Regions from separate parts of the Colwellia psychrerythraea 34H genome, predicted to be linked through region 1. Evidence: riboswitches for the same ligand, from Rfam matches in the RefSeq annotation. Region 1 holds a riboswitch; the other holds the start of a gene.

Region 1 (8,106 bases):
CGGTGCAGCAATAGGGTATATTCCTTCTGCTTGGAAATAATTGATAGATCGCGGCATATGGTCAGCATTTGTCACCAGTATCACTTGGGTGCCTTGTACTCGCGGCGCAATGAGTTGTGCTTCTTCTTCAGTATCCTTTGGAAAATTTTCAGTAATAATTTTTTGCGCCGGAACGCCTAAAAGTATCAATGATTGCTTTACCGTTTCCGCATTAGATACAGGATTATGTCCGCCATAACCTGAGGTGATTATTCTGGCTTCTGGATGTAGTTGATAAATACGTACTGCTTCAACCATTCGTTGTAACGAACAAGTTTTTAGTTGGCTAGTTACCGGCAACTCAGCGTTGGTATTATGGCCGCAACCTAATACCACAATGTAATCGACAGACACGTTTGTTTTAACATAAGGCGGGTAATCATTTTCAATAGCGGTCATAACCGTATCTGAAAAAGGTGCGAAGGCGCTGATAAGTAGAATGACTATAGCAGTTGATAGGCTCTTAATACTTTGTTTAGGCTTTTTACGATGAACAACGAGGGCAAAAATAAGTAATAACAGCACTATATTGATGGGCATGCTCAATACAGTGATGATCTTTTTAAGAAGAAATAAATCCATATGATTCAGCTAAGTTACCTAGAGCATTGATATCTATTTACTATATCAAGTATTGCACTAGGCTGCTTAGCTAAATTAGACTTTGTTGTGAGAAAGCTAAGTTGTCTTAACTTAGTTTTTTATACTCTCTTTTTAATCCCAAGAATAAACCGAAACACATAACAATTAATAGTACGGTAAAAGGTAAACCGACTGTGATGGCTGCAGCTTGCAAAGCACCCAATGCATCTTTGCCACCACCAAATAATAATGCAGCAGCAATAACACCTTCGATAGCTGCCCAGAATATTCTTTGTGGAACCGGCACATCTACTTTACCACCAGCGGTAATACTGTCTATGACTAAAGAGCCTGAATCTGATGAAGTGACAAAGAAAATTAATACCAAGACAATCGCCAAGAACGAAGTAACATTGCTTAAAGGCAAGTTCTCTAACATTTGAAATAGTGCTAACGAGCTATCACCAATGCCTTGAGCTAATTGACCTACACCATTTTGTACTTGTTCAAGACCCATGCCGCCAAAGGTTGCCATCCATACTGATGTAAGTAAAGTAGGAACAAATAATACTGCTAATATAAATTCACGAACCGTTCTGCCGCGCGAAATTCTTGCGATGAACATACCGACAAACGGTGACCAAGAAACCCACCAAGCCCAATAAAATACAGTCCAGCCATGGTAAAACGTTTCGTCTTCACGACCAATCCAGTTACTTAACGGAATAATATTTTCGGCATAGGCAAGCAGGGTTGTGCCAACACCATTAATAATCACTAAAGTAGAGCCCGTAATAATAACAAATAACATTAATACAACCGCAAGTGACATATTGATATTACTTAATAGTTTAACCCCACCATCTAAGCCTCGAGTCACTGAGAATATGGCGACCATGGTAACGCCAAATATAATGGCAATCTGAGTGTTTATGGTATTGGGTATATCGAATAGGAAGCTTAAACCTCCAGCCGCTTGTTGTGCCCCAAAACCTAAAGAAGTAGCGAGACCAAAAATAGTAGCTAATACCGCGGTAATATCAATGACATTGCCCGGCCAGCCCCAAACTCGCTCGCCTAACAATGGGTAAAAAGAAGAGCGGATGGTTAATGGCATGTTGCAGTTAAAAGTGAAGAAAGCTAAAGACAAGCCTACAACGGCATAGATGGCCCATGGGTGTAATCCCCAGTGATACATTGTTGCCGCCATCGCCATTTTAGCTGCCTCGGGAGTACCGGCAACCGTATTTAGGGGGGTGCCATACCAATTAGTGAAGTAACCAACAGGCTCTGCAACACTCCAAAACATTAAACCTATGCCCATTCCGGCAGAAAATAGCATAGAAAACCAAGACAATTTGCTAAAGTCTGGTTTTGCTTCAGTACCACCGAGTCGGATTTTTCCAAAAGGTGAAACAACCAAGGCTAAACAAAAAAGGACAAAAAGGTTACCGCTGACAATGAATAGCCAGTCAAAATGGTCGATAGACCAACTTTTTGATGCATCGAAAGATTGTTTGGCTAATTCAGGGAATAGTAGGGTTAATAGAACAAATACAACAATAAGTGTAGATGAGAAAAAGAACACAGGATTATGTAAGTCCATGCCCATTATTTCTACGTTATTCTCTCCAATCACGTGGTCAGATCGGTAAACTGACTTTTCAACAACAAGCTCCTTATCTTTATCTGTATCTTCTTTGTTTTTGCTCATTATGGCTTCCTGTAAGTAGTTTTGAATAAAACGGGCTTTGTATACACATTGTTACTGTACAGTGTTTAGCGAATAATTTCCCCCTTTGCAGGGTTTAATCATTAAACAAACCAAAGACCTAAGTGAGTAAAGTATAGCCTTGACTCTCGATTTTGCTTTTGTAAAGTAATTAGTTAGCAAGTTTTCTTATGCTTGGTAGATAGATAATAGGCAGTAGACTACCTAGGACGATGCCGATCAAAGTGAATAATAAGGGCAAAAAACTTATAAAAACTGACTAATAGCCTGTTGCAATGTAAGGTTAAATCGGGTCTAATGATTTCGCATTGTGGTTTAGGGTCAATACTCTAAAATATAATGTACCAGAAGAGGTGCGAAACTTAGGTAGAAAACGAGAGGAACCACATTCCAAATACCGTTTTTGAGGGAAGTTATCGCCGAGAGTATTTAAAAGTGGATTTAGATACTCGGTCACTAAGGTTGAATCCTTATGGCTGTCACCTGACGTATTTGTTAAATGATACCTAACTAATTAGGTATCATTAAGCATTAAATAATAGGTGGAGAGCTTCTGGCTGAAAAAGTTTCGTTTTTTTTGCAGTTTATTAGATATCCCTTTAAACGTGCAAAATACACCACTCGCTACCTACTCAGTCATGCTCTTCCAATAGTTAATTTACTCAGCAAAGAGCTCAGTAAGTAACTAGTATTTTTATGGGAGAATTTTGTGAATTCAGTTCAATCTACATCATCTTTAACTGTTGCCAAGTTCGGCGGTACTAGTGTTGCCGATTACCAAGCTATGCTTCGTTGCGCCAATATTATTAAAAATGATAACAGCAATCGTCTAGTGGTTGTTTCAGCGAGTTCAGGCGTGACAAACCTGCTAGTTCGCTTAAGTCAGAAAAATGTATCTGTCATTGAGCAAAAGGATATTGTTGAAAATATCCGCGCTATTCAAGTCAATATTACTCAGCATTTATCAAGCGATGTTGAAGCACAGCTTAATCAAGAAATAAACAGCTTACTTGATGAACTAACTCAACATGCACTAACGCAGTTATTACAATACTCGACTAAGACAGCAGATGCCATTCTTGCCTTTGGTGAGCAATTTAGCTCGCGAATTTTTGCTCAAGTTTTACAATCTGTTGATATTCCAGGTGAGTATTTCAATGTGCAACAAGTGATGAAAACCAATAGTTTATATGGCAAAGCGGTAGTAGATCTTAATCAATTGAGTGAACAAAGCACACAACTGCTTGCCCCAAAACTGATTGACAAAGTGATTGTTACTCAGGGATTTATTGGTCAAGATAGCCAAGGTCATACGACTACGCTAGGGCGAGGTGGATCCGATTATTCCGCAGCATTACTTGCTGAAGCTTTAAATGGCACTAATTTATCTATTTGGACGGATGTTGTAGGTATCTTTACTACCGACCCGCGTATTACTGACCAAGCGCGCGCGATTAAAGAAATTAGCTTTGGCGAAGCGGCCGAAATGGCCACCTTTGGCGCGAAAATATTACACCCCGCGACACTGATCCCTGCAATGCGCCGCAATATTCCAGTTTTTGTTGGTTCAAGTAAAGAGCCAGAAAAAGGTGGTACGCAAATTAAGCAAAAAGTTGATTCGAATCCCACTTATCGCTCCATTGCATTAAGACGTGAACAAACGTTAGTGACGGTAAAAAGCCCGGCTATGTTACATGCTAGCGGATTCTTAGCAAAAGTGTTTGGCGTATTAGCGAAACATGAGTTAAGCATTGATTTGATCACTACCAGTGAAATTAGTGTCGCTTTAACTTTTGATAACCCAAGTGGTTCAACGCAATCGTTAATTACTAATGCCGTGGTGGCAGAATTAGAGCAGTTATGTGAAGTTAGCGTTGAGCATGGTTTATCGCTAGTTGCTGTGATTGGGAATGGTTTAACGTGTGCTAAAGGTATTGGTCAAAGCATTTTTGAAACGATTAATGATGTGAATATCCGTTTAATTTGTCATGGCGCTAGTGCCAATAACTTATGCTTTTTAGTGAATGAAGATGAGGCAAATTATGTGGTTGAGAAATTACATAATACCTTATTCGCTTAAGCCTAGTTTTCTTAATAGATTGCTCAGGACACCTTGCTTGATACTTTCTATCTGACGGTAATGTACTGTTAACGTCATTGTTAAATTAATAAATAAAGAAAGAATGATAAACGCTTCATTCTTTCTTTTCTTTCTCTGGGTTGTTTAGCGTTCAATCGCTGATATTAGCAATAAGCTGATCAAGTTCTTGATTTAAGTTGAGTAATTTATCTGGTGTTAAACCTGTTACAGCAAACATTTTTCCAGGAATATGTTCTGCACTTTGTTGTAATCCCATCCCTTTTTTAGTTAGTTTGATGATAACTACCCGCTCATCTGACGGTTGTCGAACTCGAGCAAGTAACCCTTGTGCTTCCATTCTTTTAAGTAAAGGAGAGAGTGTGCCTGAATCTAAATCAAGTCGATTACCTAAGTCTTTAACTGAAATTCCTTCAGAGTTTTGCCATAGAACGAGCATAGCCAGATATTGTGGGTAGGTTAATGCCAATTCTTTTAAAACGGGCGCATAAAGTCGACACATAAGTTTATTTAAACTATAAAGTCGAAAACATAACTGTTTTTCTAGCAGTAAATTATCACTCATCTATTATACCAATAATTTTTCTATATCAGCGGTAATGGCTTCTGGTTTTGTTGTAGGTGCATAACGTTTAACGACTTCACCTTTACGATTTACTAAAAACTTTGTGAAATTCCACTTAATGGATTTAGAACCAAGAATGCCAGGAGCTTGTTGTTTTAGAAAACTAAAAAGAGGGTGGGCATTACTTCCGTTGACGTCGATTTTGTCAAATAAAGGGAATTTTATATTGAAGTGTAAATCGCAAAATTGCTGTATTTCTTCGTTATTACCACTCTCTTGTTGCTTAAACTGATTACAAGGAAAGGCTAATACTTCAAAACCATTTGTTTGAAACGAATCATGTAGTGATTGTAAACCTTGATATTGTGGAGTGAAACCACAGTTACTGGCGGTATTAACAATGAGTAATACTTTATCGGTAAATTGATTTAATTCGATCGTCTCTTCTTTATTATTCTTCACTGTAAACTGATAAATATTACTCATCTTAATTTTTCCTTTAAAGTAAATGTAAAGCTATCTGGGATAATTATACTGCCACCACTTAAGTGGCTTACAATTTGATTGTGCACAATCTATTTGTTCATTGTAGTGTAAAATTGATGTGTTGAAAAGATGCTAGAGCAAAATAAAAAACTGAAGTAGACTGATCGCATTAAATTAATGACTTAAAAGGTTGGAACATGAAAGTAGCATTTATTGGTCTTGGCGTTATGGGTTACCCAATGGCGGGACATTTGACTAAAGCAGGTCATCAGGTTTGTGTATATAACCGAAACAGGGATAAAGCCTTAGCTTGGCAAAAAGAGTTTGGTGGTGATATTGCAACAACACCTGCGCTAGCGGCTACTGGGTGTGACATTGTATTTGCCTGTGTCGGTAATGATGATGACGTTAGACAAGTCTCATTAGGTGATGAAGGGATTTTCGCAGGTCTTTCTAAAGGAAGTATTTTTGTCGACCATACCACGGCATCTGCAGAGCTTGCTGTTGAGCTTGCTGCTGTTGCGGATAAAAATGGCCAATACTTTTTAGACGCACCTGTATCAGGTGGTCAAGCGGGTGCCGAAAATGGTGTGCTGACAGTTATGGTCGGTGGTGATGAGAGTATTTTTGCTAAAGCTGAGCCTGTTATGGCTGCATTTGCTCGCTTTAGTCAAATCATGGGTCCCGTTGGCTCAGGACAATTAGCTAAAATGGTTAATCAGATTTGTTTTGTCAATACAGTGCAAGGCTTAGCTGAAGGATTGAACTTTGCCCAAAAAGCAGGATTAGATACTGACAAATTACTTGATACTATTGGGAAGGGCGCTGCAGGCTCTTGGCAAATGGATAATCGAGGTAAAACGATGTGTGCGCGCGAATTTGATTTTGGTTTTGCCGTTGATTGGGTAAGAAAAGATTTGGCTATCGCATTTGCAGAAGCTGAAAAATTAGGTGCTGATTTAACAGTAACTAAGCAACTTGATGGTTATTACCAAGAGATACAAGACAATGGCGGGAGCCGATGGGATACATCAAGCCTTATTTCTCGTTTTAAGAAGTAGTACTAAACCGACTAATTAACTGTATTGCCCAAGCTACCTGAAACACATATCTTCAAGTGACTTGGGTATAACTTATTGAATTTTTTATCGAGGGAATGATGAAATTAAATTTATTTACTTTACCATTATTATGGTTACTTTCTGCTTGCGGCAGTGGTAGTGAAGGAGAAGCCAAAGCACAGGTAGTCCCAGATGCTAAAGCACCAGAGTCTGTTATTGTGTCTGAAAACTTGGCAATTCCAGATAATAGATCACTCGACACGTATCAAATACTCGTTATTGGCAATAGCCACGTACAGTCAATACAAAAATTCTTGACCTTAATCTTTCAAAATGGTCTCAAAGAAAAAGAGATAAACATTGATAAGCGCGTAGGTGCTTTTCTAGATGTCATTGTTGATAAAGAAAGTTTGGTCGAATTAGTTGAGGCAAGGCCTTGGACTCATATAATTTTGCAAGGACAAAAATATTCGCAGAGTCAATCAGTCCTTTATTCAACAGAAGCAACAAGAACATGGATTCAACGTGCTAAGAAGAAAGGAGCTACGCCAATACTCTATCCTGAACATCCGCAACGAGGAAACCTTCTCGAAGCGGATTATGTTCATAGTATACATGTTGATATTGCCGATGAAGAGTCTAGTTGCATTGCCCCTGTAGGATTAAGTTGGAATAAAGTGTTAGCTATTGAGCCTGATTTGGATCTTTATCAAGCGGATGGAAATCATGCTACGGAGTTAGGGGCTTTACTCAGCGCTTTGGTGTTGTATCAAGTCGTTAGTGGTCAAACAGCAGATGCTTTACCTTATATTGCAGAGTTACCTGGAACTGAGTCTGAGCAGGCTTTACTCGGACAAATTGCTTCCCAGACTGTTGCAGAACATGTTACCTGTGTTTTTTAATCACGAGGGAAGTATGAAATTTACGCCGCGATTGATATTTTTATTGAGTAGCTGATTGCGATATTACTTTAGCAGGTACTTTAAGTAGATAGTCTAAAGGAGCAGTGTAGAGGGCGGTGATTTAGAGTTTTTTCTGAATTTTAGTAACGAGATAACTAGTATCGTTTAGCATATTTTTCCGATTGATATTAGTAGAGATTGCTTATATAAGGTAGCGCGTAGTTTAAACACCAGACTATTAATCTGGTGTTTAAATCGAGAATCTAAAAGACTTTATTTATAAGTTAAAGACCATAGGTACTGTAGTTAACATCAATAAAACGATCATAAATATAGCTGCGATATTAAGCCAGAAACCTGCTCTGGCCATGTCGGCAATACGTAATTCTCCGGAGCTAAATACGATAGCATTTGGCGGTGTTGCCACTGGCATCATAAAGGCACAACTAGCAGCTAATGCGGCAGGGATAACTAACATTAAAGGTCCATCAGTTAAGGTCACAGCTATTGGTCCTAATAAAGGTAAGAAACTAGCAGCTGTTGCCGTATTACTTGTTACTTCAGTCAAGAATAATATAGTAATAGTAACGACTAAAACGGCAGCAATAACAGGAATATTAGACGTTGCTTCAAGCTGTGTG
Region 2 (8,106 bases), 2.7 Mb from region 1:
AATAACTCTTGATTTGATTCTTTTAATGCATCTGTTCTCGCACTAAGCCTATTCTCTAATGCTTGATTTTGAGATAAAGCATGCTGATGCTCATCAATTATTCTAGTGATATGCTTATCAGTGCGAAGTAATAATACATTGATGTTTTTAGCCAGAATATCAAGCTCTTTGTAAGGCTGGTTAGCTAATTTAAGGGTGAAATTTTTACTTTGTGATATTTGTCCAACATCTTCGATTAACTTGACTATGGGGTGATTGGTTTTATTAAATAACCATTGCGAAACACCAAACGCAATTATAAGAAAAAAGAGAAGAAAGCTAACCATAATATAGGTTAATTTTTTGATGAAACTTTGCTTTTCAAGCAGGCTAGATTGGATAAATAAGTAGCCCAAGGTATGCTGACCTTGGCTGACTTTTACAATAAGTTCTAGATGATTTTCTTCAAACTGGATAGTACTTAATTGTGATATATGGGCTATTTTGTCGCTAATAGCTGGAAAGTTATGATTTTTATTATAGCTACTGAAATACTCTATGCTGCTATCTTCATTCAAGCGATACACATGTATACGATTAATGAGAGGAGTTGAGATTAATTTTTTAAGTTCGCTGCTCAGTGCTGTTTGACTATTATCATTATCACTTTCTAGAAATTGACGACTATTTTTTGCGAGGATATTTGCCCATGCTCGAGTTTCACTAGCGATAGTCTTATTCTCATGTTCATCGACCATATTAATAATGCTCATCGAAACAGCGATGATTATTAATAGGGTTAACCCCATTATACTTTTAACTAAGCGACTGTGCAGTGATATGGTGTTGGTTAAGTGTGGCATGGTACCCAATAAATTATATTTTGTATCTTTATGATAGCTGAGCTCGGTAAATAGTAAACCCTTTGTCTTTTGTTATCACGCGAGTATTACCAATGTGTGTTTCCATGATCGGTTGATAACGTAAAAAACTGTTGGCTACTATCGTAATGTTACCTTGTTTGTTAAGTTTTTTATTTATTCCGGCTAAAAAGTCTTCACTGGCTTGGTAGTGCGTTTTAACACCTTGATGAAATGGAGGGTTTGAAACAACGTGTTGATAGTGTTCGTTAACATCCGATAAGCTATTTGATGGGAATACATTACCCGATAGACCGTTTAAAGCTAAACTCTCTTGTGCTGAGGTTAATGCCAAAGCGCTAACATCTAATAGAGATAAGTTTGTACCGCTAAATTTCTTGCCAATAAAGCAACTGATTACTCCTGCACCACAACCAAAATCGAGTACTTTTCCTGTCATTTTACTCGGTAAATTACTTAGTAATAATGCGGTACCAACATCAAGCTTTTGCTGACTAAAAACACCCGGTAAAGAAGCTATTGTTAGCTCAATACCTTCTACAGTAATTTGGTATTTTTTGAACCAATCTTGCAGGTTGAAAACATCTGATAACCTTTCTGGCTGAAATAGACCAACAAAAAGCAGACAATGGCGTGCAGCATCGACTTTTTGACAACAAGAAAATATATGTTGAGTTAATTTAGCTGCAGACTGTATACCGCCTTTTTTCTCGCCAACCAGTATTATTTTTGTTTCATCATTTATGCAATGAGTAATCATAGCAAGCGTGAAGTTGAGTTCAGCTTTACTTTTAGGAAACGCTATTATCACAAGATCATGACAGCTTGTTGTTTGATATGTGCTGGCAAAAGTTGCCTTAACATTTTTAGTCTTTGTTGGACTGCAATGCTTTTTGGTAATTGCCTGATAATCAATGAAATTTGTATTAAAGCAATGGATAGTGTCTGGTTTATGAATCTCTGTATAAGCCTCAATGAAACCATCTTCAGGTAAGTTAATAAATAAAGGAACTTTAGCTACAAGTAATTCACTATTACGTAACAATATTTGGCTAGGGTTTGACAATGACATAGGGCAAGACACAGGGCAATAAATAGAGAAAGAACAATGGTTATATTCTACGGTAAATAAGTATAAGGGAATAGGGTTATTTGCCGTAAGTTAATTGTGTCGAGATAAAAAAAATGCTTAAATAGTAAGTGTCCCTAATTCCAATTTATTGGTTGAGTAACTAACCAGTAAATTTTAATAGGGCCAGAAGAGGAGCGTTAACCAGGTAATTACTATTGTTTTGTATTGTCTTGAACAATTCAAAAACAGATATCAAAATCTGTAGATGGTAATGAGGGGGATTAACGCCGAGATAAATGGCTATTTGATAAGCTGTTTATCGGTTGTGTACTTTATATATTTTATAAAGTAGTGGGCTGAATCCCAACAACTGTCACTTTGAAAAACAACCCTATGGGTTGTTTAAGTGGGGAGCTTCTGGTCTTTGCATATTAGCCCAAATATCGGCTCAGCTGATATTATGCTCTTCTCTGTCAATGCCCAGTCCTCCGCACAATGTATTTAGTTTTATTCATTAAGTGTGCCTTAAGCATACCTTTGATAACACGAATACTCATAATCTTTCTATAGACTTTTTATCAGATAAGCGGAGTAATAAATGAACTGGCAAGATGTATTAGCACAGTTAGAATCAGGTAGTTTACGAGCGGCAAACCAAGATGATGCCGGTAACTGGCATGCCAACATTGAAGTGAAACAAGGTATTTTAGCTGCTTTTAAAGCGGGTAAAAACATTGCTTTTGATGATAATTACCAAGGTTTTGTTGATAAACACAACTTACCAGCTCGTCAGTTTACACCTGAAGATGGTGTTCGTTTAGTACCAGGAGGTTCATCAGTACGCGCAGGTGCTTACGTTGCCGAAGGCGTTATCATCATGCCACCAGCTTATATCAATGTTGGCGCTTTTGTTGATAGTGGCACTATGGTTGATAGCCATGCTTTGATTGGTTCATGTGCACAAGTTGGTAAAAATGTACATATTTCAGCAGCAGTTCAAATTGGTGGCGTATTAGAGCCAATAGGCGCTAGCCCGGTAATCATTGAAGATGGTGCTTTTTTAAGTGCTGGTGTCGTTGTCGTTGAAGGCATTGTTGTTAAAAAAGGTGCGGTATTAGCACCAGGCGTATCTCTATCAAAATCAGTACCTGTTTATGATTGTGTTAATCAAGTTATGCGAGAAAAAGGTGCTGAAATTCCAGAACGTGCAGTTGTTGTACCTGGTACCCGTCCTGTTAAAGGTGAATGGGCTCAAGAGCAAGGTCTAAGTATGGCCTGTGCGCTTATCGTTAAATATCGCGATGAACAAAGCGATGCTTCTTTAGAATTAGAATCAATTCTAAGATAATACTTAGGGGATCATAACCTCGTTGCCGTAGCACTCAACTTATTCGTCAAAAGTACTCATTGATAGTCATCAACTCCGTGCTTTACCCTTTAATTTGAGCGTTACCGCTTAGCGTTTATTTACCCCTGATATAACTATCTACCGTTTTAAAACTTAAAAGAAAACTATAAAGATAATTATGATGACTAAATCCACTTGGTTTGACACCAGCATTGAAAATGCCTTAGTTACACATGAATCACCAGAAGATGAACAAGGCTATTTTGTTTATCAACTTGATGCACTTAAAGCACATTTAGCCGCTTTACAGCAGCAAGATGTCATTAAATTATGGTTTGCCGTTAAAGCGAATCCACTATCCAAAATAATTCAAACATTAGATAGTGAAGGCTTTAACTTTGATGTTGCTAGTAGCGGTGAGTTAGCTCAAGTTTTAGCGCAGGGAATAGACCCTAGTCGGATCTTAAATACTGGACCAGCTAAATCAAAAAAACAACTGACTGCATTTATTAAGCAGGGCGTTAATACTTTTGTGGTTGAGAGTCTAAATCAACTGAACTGGTTAAATGAAGCAGTACTTGAGCAGGAACAATCACTCAAGAGTGTTGAAAAACCGAAAGTACTACTGAGAGTTCAGCTGCAATGGCATGAAGGCGAGAAAAACCCACTGGGTGGAAATAGCTTAACGCCCTTTGGTCTATCAGTGTCTGAATGGCAGAATATTCATGTAGATAGCTATCCAGCGTTGGATCTTTGTGGCTTGCATATTTTCCAATGGGGTAACATGCTCAGTAATGAAAAAATGTTTTCATTATGGTCCCAAATGATAACTCCCTTGACTGATTTAGCTAGTAGCATTGGTATGACACTTGAAGTACTCGATTTAGGTGGTGGTTTAGGTATTGATTATTTAGGCGAGGGACAAGCTTTGTCTTGGTCTCAAGTTATCGAAGACTTGGCCATTATCAAAGCAAAAGCTGGTGTCAAAGAATTATGGCTTGAGTTGGGACGTTTTGCGGTTGCAGAGTATGGCTATTATGTCGTGCCTGTTGTTGATAGAAAAATGAATTACAACCAAGATCAGTTAGTGTTGGCGGCGGGAATAAATCATTTATTGCGTCCTGCTATTACTGATCAACCTTTTCCGGTACAGATACTACGAGAAGGGTTTGTAGCTGAAGACGACTCTATGCAAGCTTTTGATTTGCATGGCCCTTTATGCACCAGTATGGATAAATTAGGGCATTTACAGTTACCTAAAGACACGGCTGTTGGTGAACAACTCGTGTTTGGTTATTGCGGTGCTTATGGCTTTACTGAAAGCATGCCGTTTTTCTTATGTCATGAATTAGCGGCTGAATATGTTTACCAAAATGGTACGCTAACTCAAATCAGAGCAGCTCTGCCTGCTTCATCTTATTTGGCTTAGTTGAGGAGTTTCGATGAATAATTTTACCAAAGAAGTGATGTCCGTTGGCGAAATGGCAAGTGGTGCTAAGCTCACTGTGCCGGTATATGTTTTTGAAACTGAAAATAATTCTGCTCCCAGTGTTTATATTCAGGCTAATATGCATGGTGCTGAAGTACAAGGTAATGCAGTTATCTTTCAGTTACTTGAACTGCTACAGCATTGTAATTTACAAGGCAATATTACCTTAGTACCCTATGCTAACCCAGTAGCCTGTAATCATAAAAATGGTGAATATACTTTAGGTCGTTTTGACCCCATTACCGGGGAAAACTGGAATCGCATGTATCACTTTGATCAAAGTGTTATTGCCCCCTTTGCGCAGCAATACCTTGATGCGAGTGAAGAAGAGATAGCAGATAAATTCCAGCAACTTTTGATTACTGAAATAGATCAACGATTAGAGCACAATATTTGGGGTATCACTACGGGGCAACGTATTGCTTACCAGTTACAACGACTTGCCCATCAAGCCGATATCGTTTTAGACTTACACACAGGACCTATTTCAAGTAAGCACTTATATTGTCCAGAGTATGCAAAAGCGAGCGCGGAGTATTTTGATATTGAGCATACTATCTTTATTCAAAATGGTTTTGATGGCGCCATGGACGAAGCAACATTTTGTCCATGGTGGAGCTTACAAGAAGCTTATCAAGATTTAGGTCGCAACTTTACTATGGGCAAAGGAGCTTTTAAGAAAGAAAGCTTTACCGTTGAACTTGGCTCTCAAGAGCAAATTGACCTAGATGTAGCTAAGCAAGATGCACTTGGTATTTTATCTTATTTGCAATCTCAGGGTGTTATCGATAATAAACAGTATCAGCCACAGGAAATGACTAGATACGCTTGTTATCTGAAAGATTATAAAGCCTTATATTCACCTATGGGTGGAATGGTTGATTACCTTGGGGAATTTGGTAAGCCTTTAGCGGCTGGTGAGCCGTTAGCCCGAATTCTTCGTATGGATAATTACGGTGATGGTGAGGCATTGCATTATGTGTCACTTGAGCAAGACGTTATTCCTATTTTGCACTTCGCTTCTGCGAGTGTTAATCAGGGCACTGAGTTATATAAGGTCTTTTGTAATTACTTTGAGCTTTAAGAGCCATTAAGCAAAATACATATATTACAAAAAAGCAGTTATTGAATATTATCAATAACTGCTTTTTTATTGCGCTTGAAAGGCGACAACATACAGAGCCTCCACTTGTTGCTACTTAAGTAAGCCACTTATTTTTCTCTATTAAGATGGCTATATTTTTAAGCTGAGTTGTAATGCAGCCCCTATAGTGTCACTACCTCCCGTAAAGGCAGCAATATCAACGGCGAAAACATCCCAAGGTGATATACCAATACCCGCAGTATAAATATCATCATCAACATTATTTAAGTCAGTACGATAACCTAAACGAAATTGAATGTGCTCATAGAAACGAAACTCAGCTCCCACGCCAGCATATTTTGATGGCTCAATAGACGCGATTTGTTCACGATCAGTTAAATCAATATCGGTTGCTAAATTGAGCCAACTGTTTTGATAGCTTAAACCAAAGCTAGTACTATTTTCTAAGGTGAAAATTAGGTTTTGCTCAGCATGATGCACGGTTTGCTTGATTAAATTATTTGTGACCAATGCCGCATGCCATTGACGTTCTTCGCCCCAATTTACATATAATCCTAAGTCTATATTAGCGCCACTTTTGTTGGTGATATTCTCATCATTGGTAATCTCGAAATCGTCGTCATCGAAGTCACTAATTTGTACGCGGTTATAATAAAGATCAATACGTTGATATTTTAACTTGGCACCGACACTTAGATCATAGTTAGTGTCTGTAACCACAGGGTAACCAGCCATAAAACCTGCCTCAGCAACGGAGTAACCAATGGCTGAGGTTGTTGATTTTAGATCTTTTAAATCTAGGTCTCCTGATAAAATGGCATCATTTAATATTTCTTCATCGCTTTCGTTATAATCCATTACACCAGCAATACGACTATATTGGTTGGTAAAAAGACCAAAACTCAAAAATTGATTAGGGATGATAATTTGTAAGTTCAAGCCATTACGCACTTTTACAACTTGCCCATCTATTTTTTCAAAGTCAGCAATTATAGTGTCGACTTGCTGATTTAAATCATCGTTGTAGTTTTTCATTTGCTCGGGTGATTGAATAATTTGCAGTGACATACCGTTTATATCGTCGGCCAATGTATCAAGATCGTTACTAATGTCCTCAGCGGTATCAATAACATTATATTTATCAGATGCCATGATGCCTATATTTAAAGAAACAAAGACGTCATTATCATTACGGAATTTAGTCAGTAAGGCGGGGTTGCTCAACGATGAAGTAAAGTCTTGTGTTAGGCCAGTAAAACCTTGTCCTGTTCGCTTTGCGGTAAAGCTTTCACTATAAATTGGAAGTGTTACAAGCATTATGGGCAGTAAAAATAATGCTTGTTTTAGGGGTATAGCACTAGCTTTATTTAATGGGGAGTGGGTCAAAGGTGCCATAAAGATATCCTTGGTTAATGAGACAACATAACTATTCAATCAATAACTACTTGATGCGATGGTAGGAGAGGAGAACTTGCATAAAGTATAGCGCAGCACTGCTGTTTTTTTTGTTGAAGGTGAAAAAAATCTCTTACAGAGGTAGAAGCAATTATTGAGTTTGATTTTTAAGTGTTATACTATAACAAGTATGAACTTTACATTATCTCAACTTCAAATGAATGAACGACAAATTCGCCAGAGTGCTTTAACGCTCTTGCTTTTTTGCGCCACTTTGTTTGTCCATAGTGAGCATTATGCACAAGTTGAATTTGACACCTTTGCAAGCTTTGAACAGCATGACTGTAACTTGTGTCAACAAGGTATCGACACCCCACCAAGCCCTATAAGGCTATATCCGATATCTTCAAGTATCACTAATTTTGACAAAATTCGCATTATCAATCTTAAGCTAACTTCCTCAGCTTACGTATACCCTCCATTAAGAGCGCCGCCAAGCTTTCTGTAGTTTTCTTATTATGTATTTTTATAGTGAAGTGCTTAGTCAAAATAAGTACTTCACTTATATCAATCAGATTAATTAATGGTTCAAATTTTAATGAGGATAAATTTTTAAGAACAAGGCGATTGATTGAGCAATAGCTGGCTATTGGGATTGAAAGCAACAATGTTTTTGGATATTTAGACCATTTAAAAAGATCACTTAGTTAGTCTGATTGGTATTAGTTGTCTGTCTGCGAATATCAATTTGCAGTGCGGTATACACCTCCTAAAATTATCGGAAACCAGTTTATGTCATTCTCTGCGACTCAAAAGAGCACTAATGCTCAAGTAAAA

The links. Region 1 has a riboswitch for lysine ahead of lysC (lysine-sensitive aspartokinase 3). Riboswitches for the same ligand answer to the same signal wherever they lie in the genome.
Region 2: linked by a shared signal. The riboswitch ahead of CPS_RS20135 (2,3,4,5-tetrahydropyridine-2,6-dicarboxylate N-succinyltransferase) and the one ahead of lysC (lysine-sensitive aspartokinase 3) in region 1 are both predicted to bind lysine.

The regions. Positions count from the first base shown of each region.
Region 1 covers NC_003910.7:2,071,998-2,080,103, forward strand. The annotation lists gene CPS_RS08880 (ElyC/SanA/YdcF family protein) at 1-621, opposite strand, end outside; gene CPS_RS08885 (BCCT family transporter) at 728-2,335, opposite strand; lysine riboswitch at 2,694-2,914, shown strand; gene lysC (lysine-sensitive aspartokinase 3) at 3,063-4,433, shown strand; gene CPS_RS08895 (MarR family winged helix-turn-helix transcriptional regulator) at 4,585-5,016, opposite strand; gene CPS_RS08900 (glutathione peroxidase) at 5,020-5,502, opposite strand; gene CPS_RS08905 (NAD(P)-dependent oxidoreductase) at 5,700-6,563, shown strand; gene CPS_RS08910 (hypothetical protein) at 6,662-7,465, shown strand; gene CPS_RS08915 (SLC13 family permease) at 7,743-8,106, opposite strand, start outside.
Region 2 covers NC_003910.7:4,732,665-4,740,770, reverse strand. The annotation lists gene CPS_RS20145 (sensor histidine kinase) at 1-842, opposite strand, end outside; gene CPS_RS20140 (methyltransferase) at 871-1,932, opposite strand; lysine riboswitch at 2,112-2,357, shown strand; gene CPS_RS20135 (2,3,4,5-tetrahydropyridine-2,6-dicarboxylate N-succinyltransferase) at 2,531-3,280, shown strand; gene CPS_RS20130 (PLP-dependent decarboxylase) at 3,462-4,709, shown strand; gene CPS_RS20125 (succinylglutamate desuccinylase/aspartoacylase family protein) at 4,723-5,853, shown strand; gene traF (conjugal transfer protein TraF) at 6,004-7,269, opposite strand; gene CPS_RS20110 (TonB-dependent receptor) at 8,062-8,106, shown strand, end outside.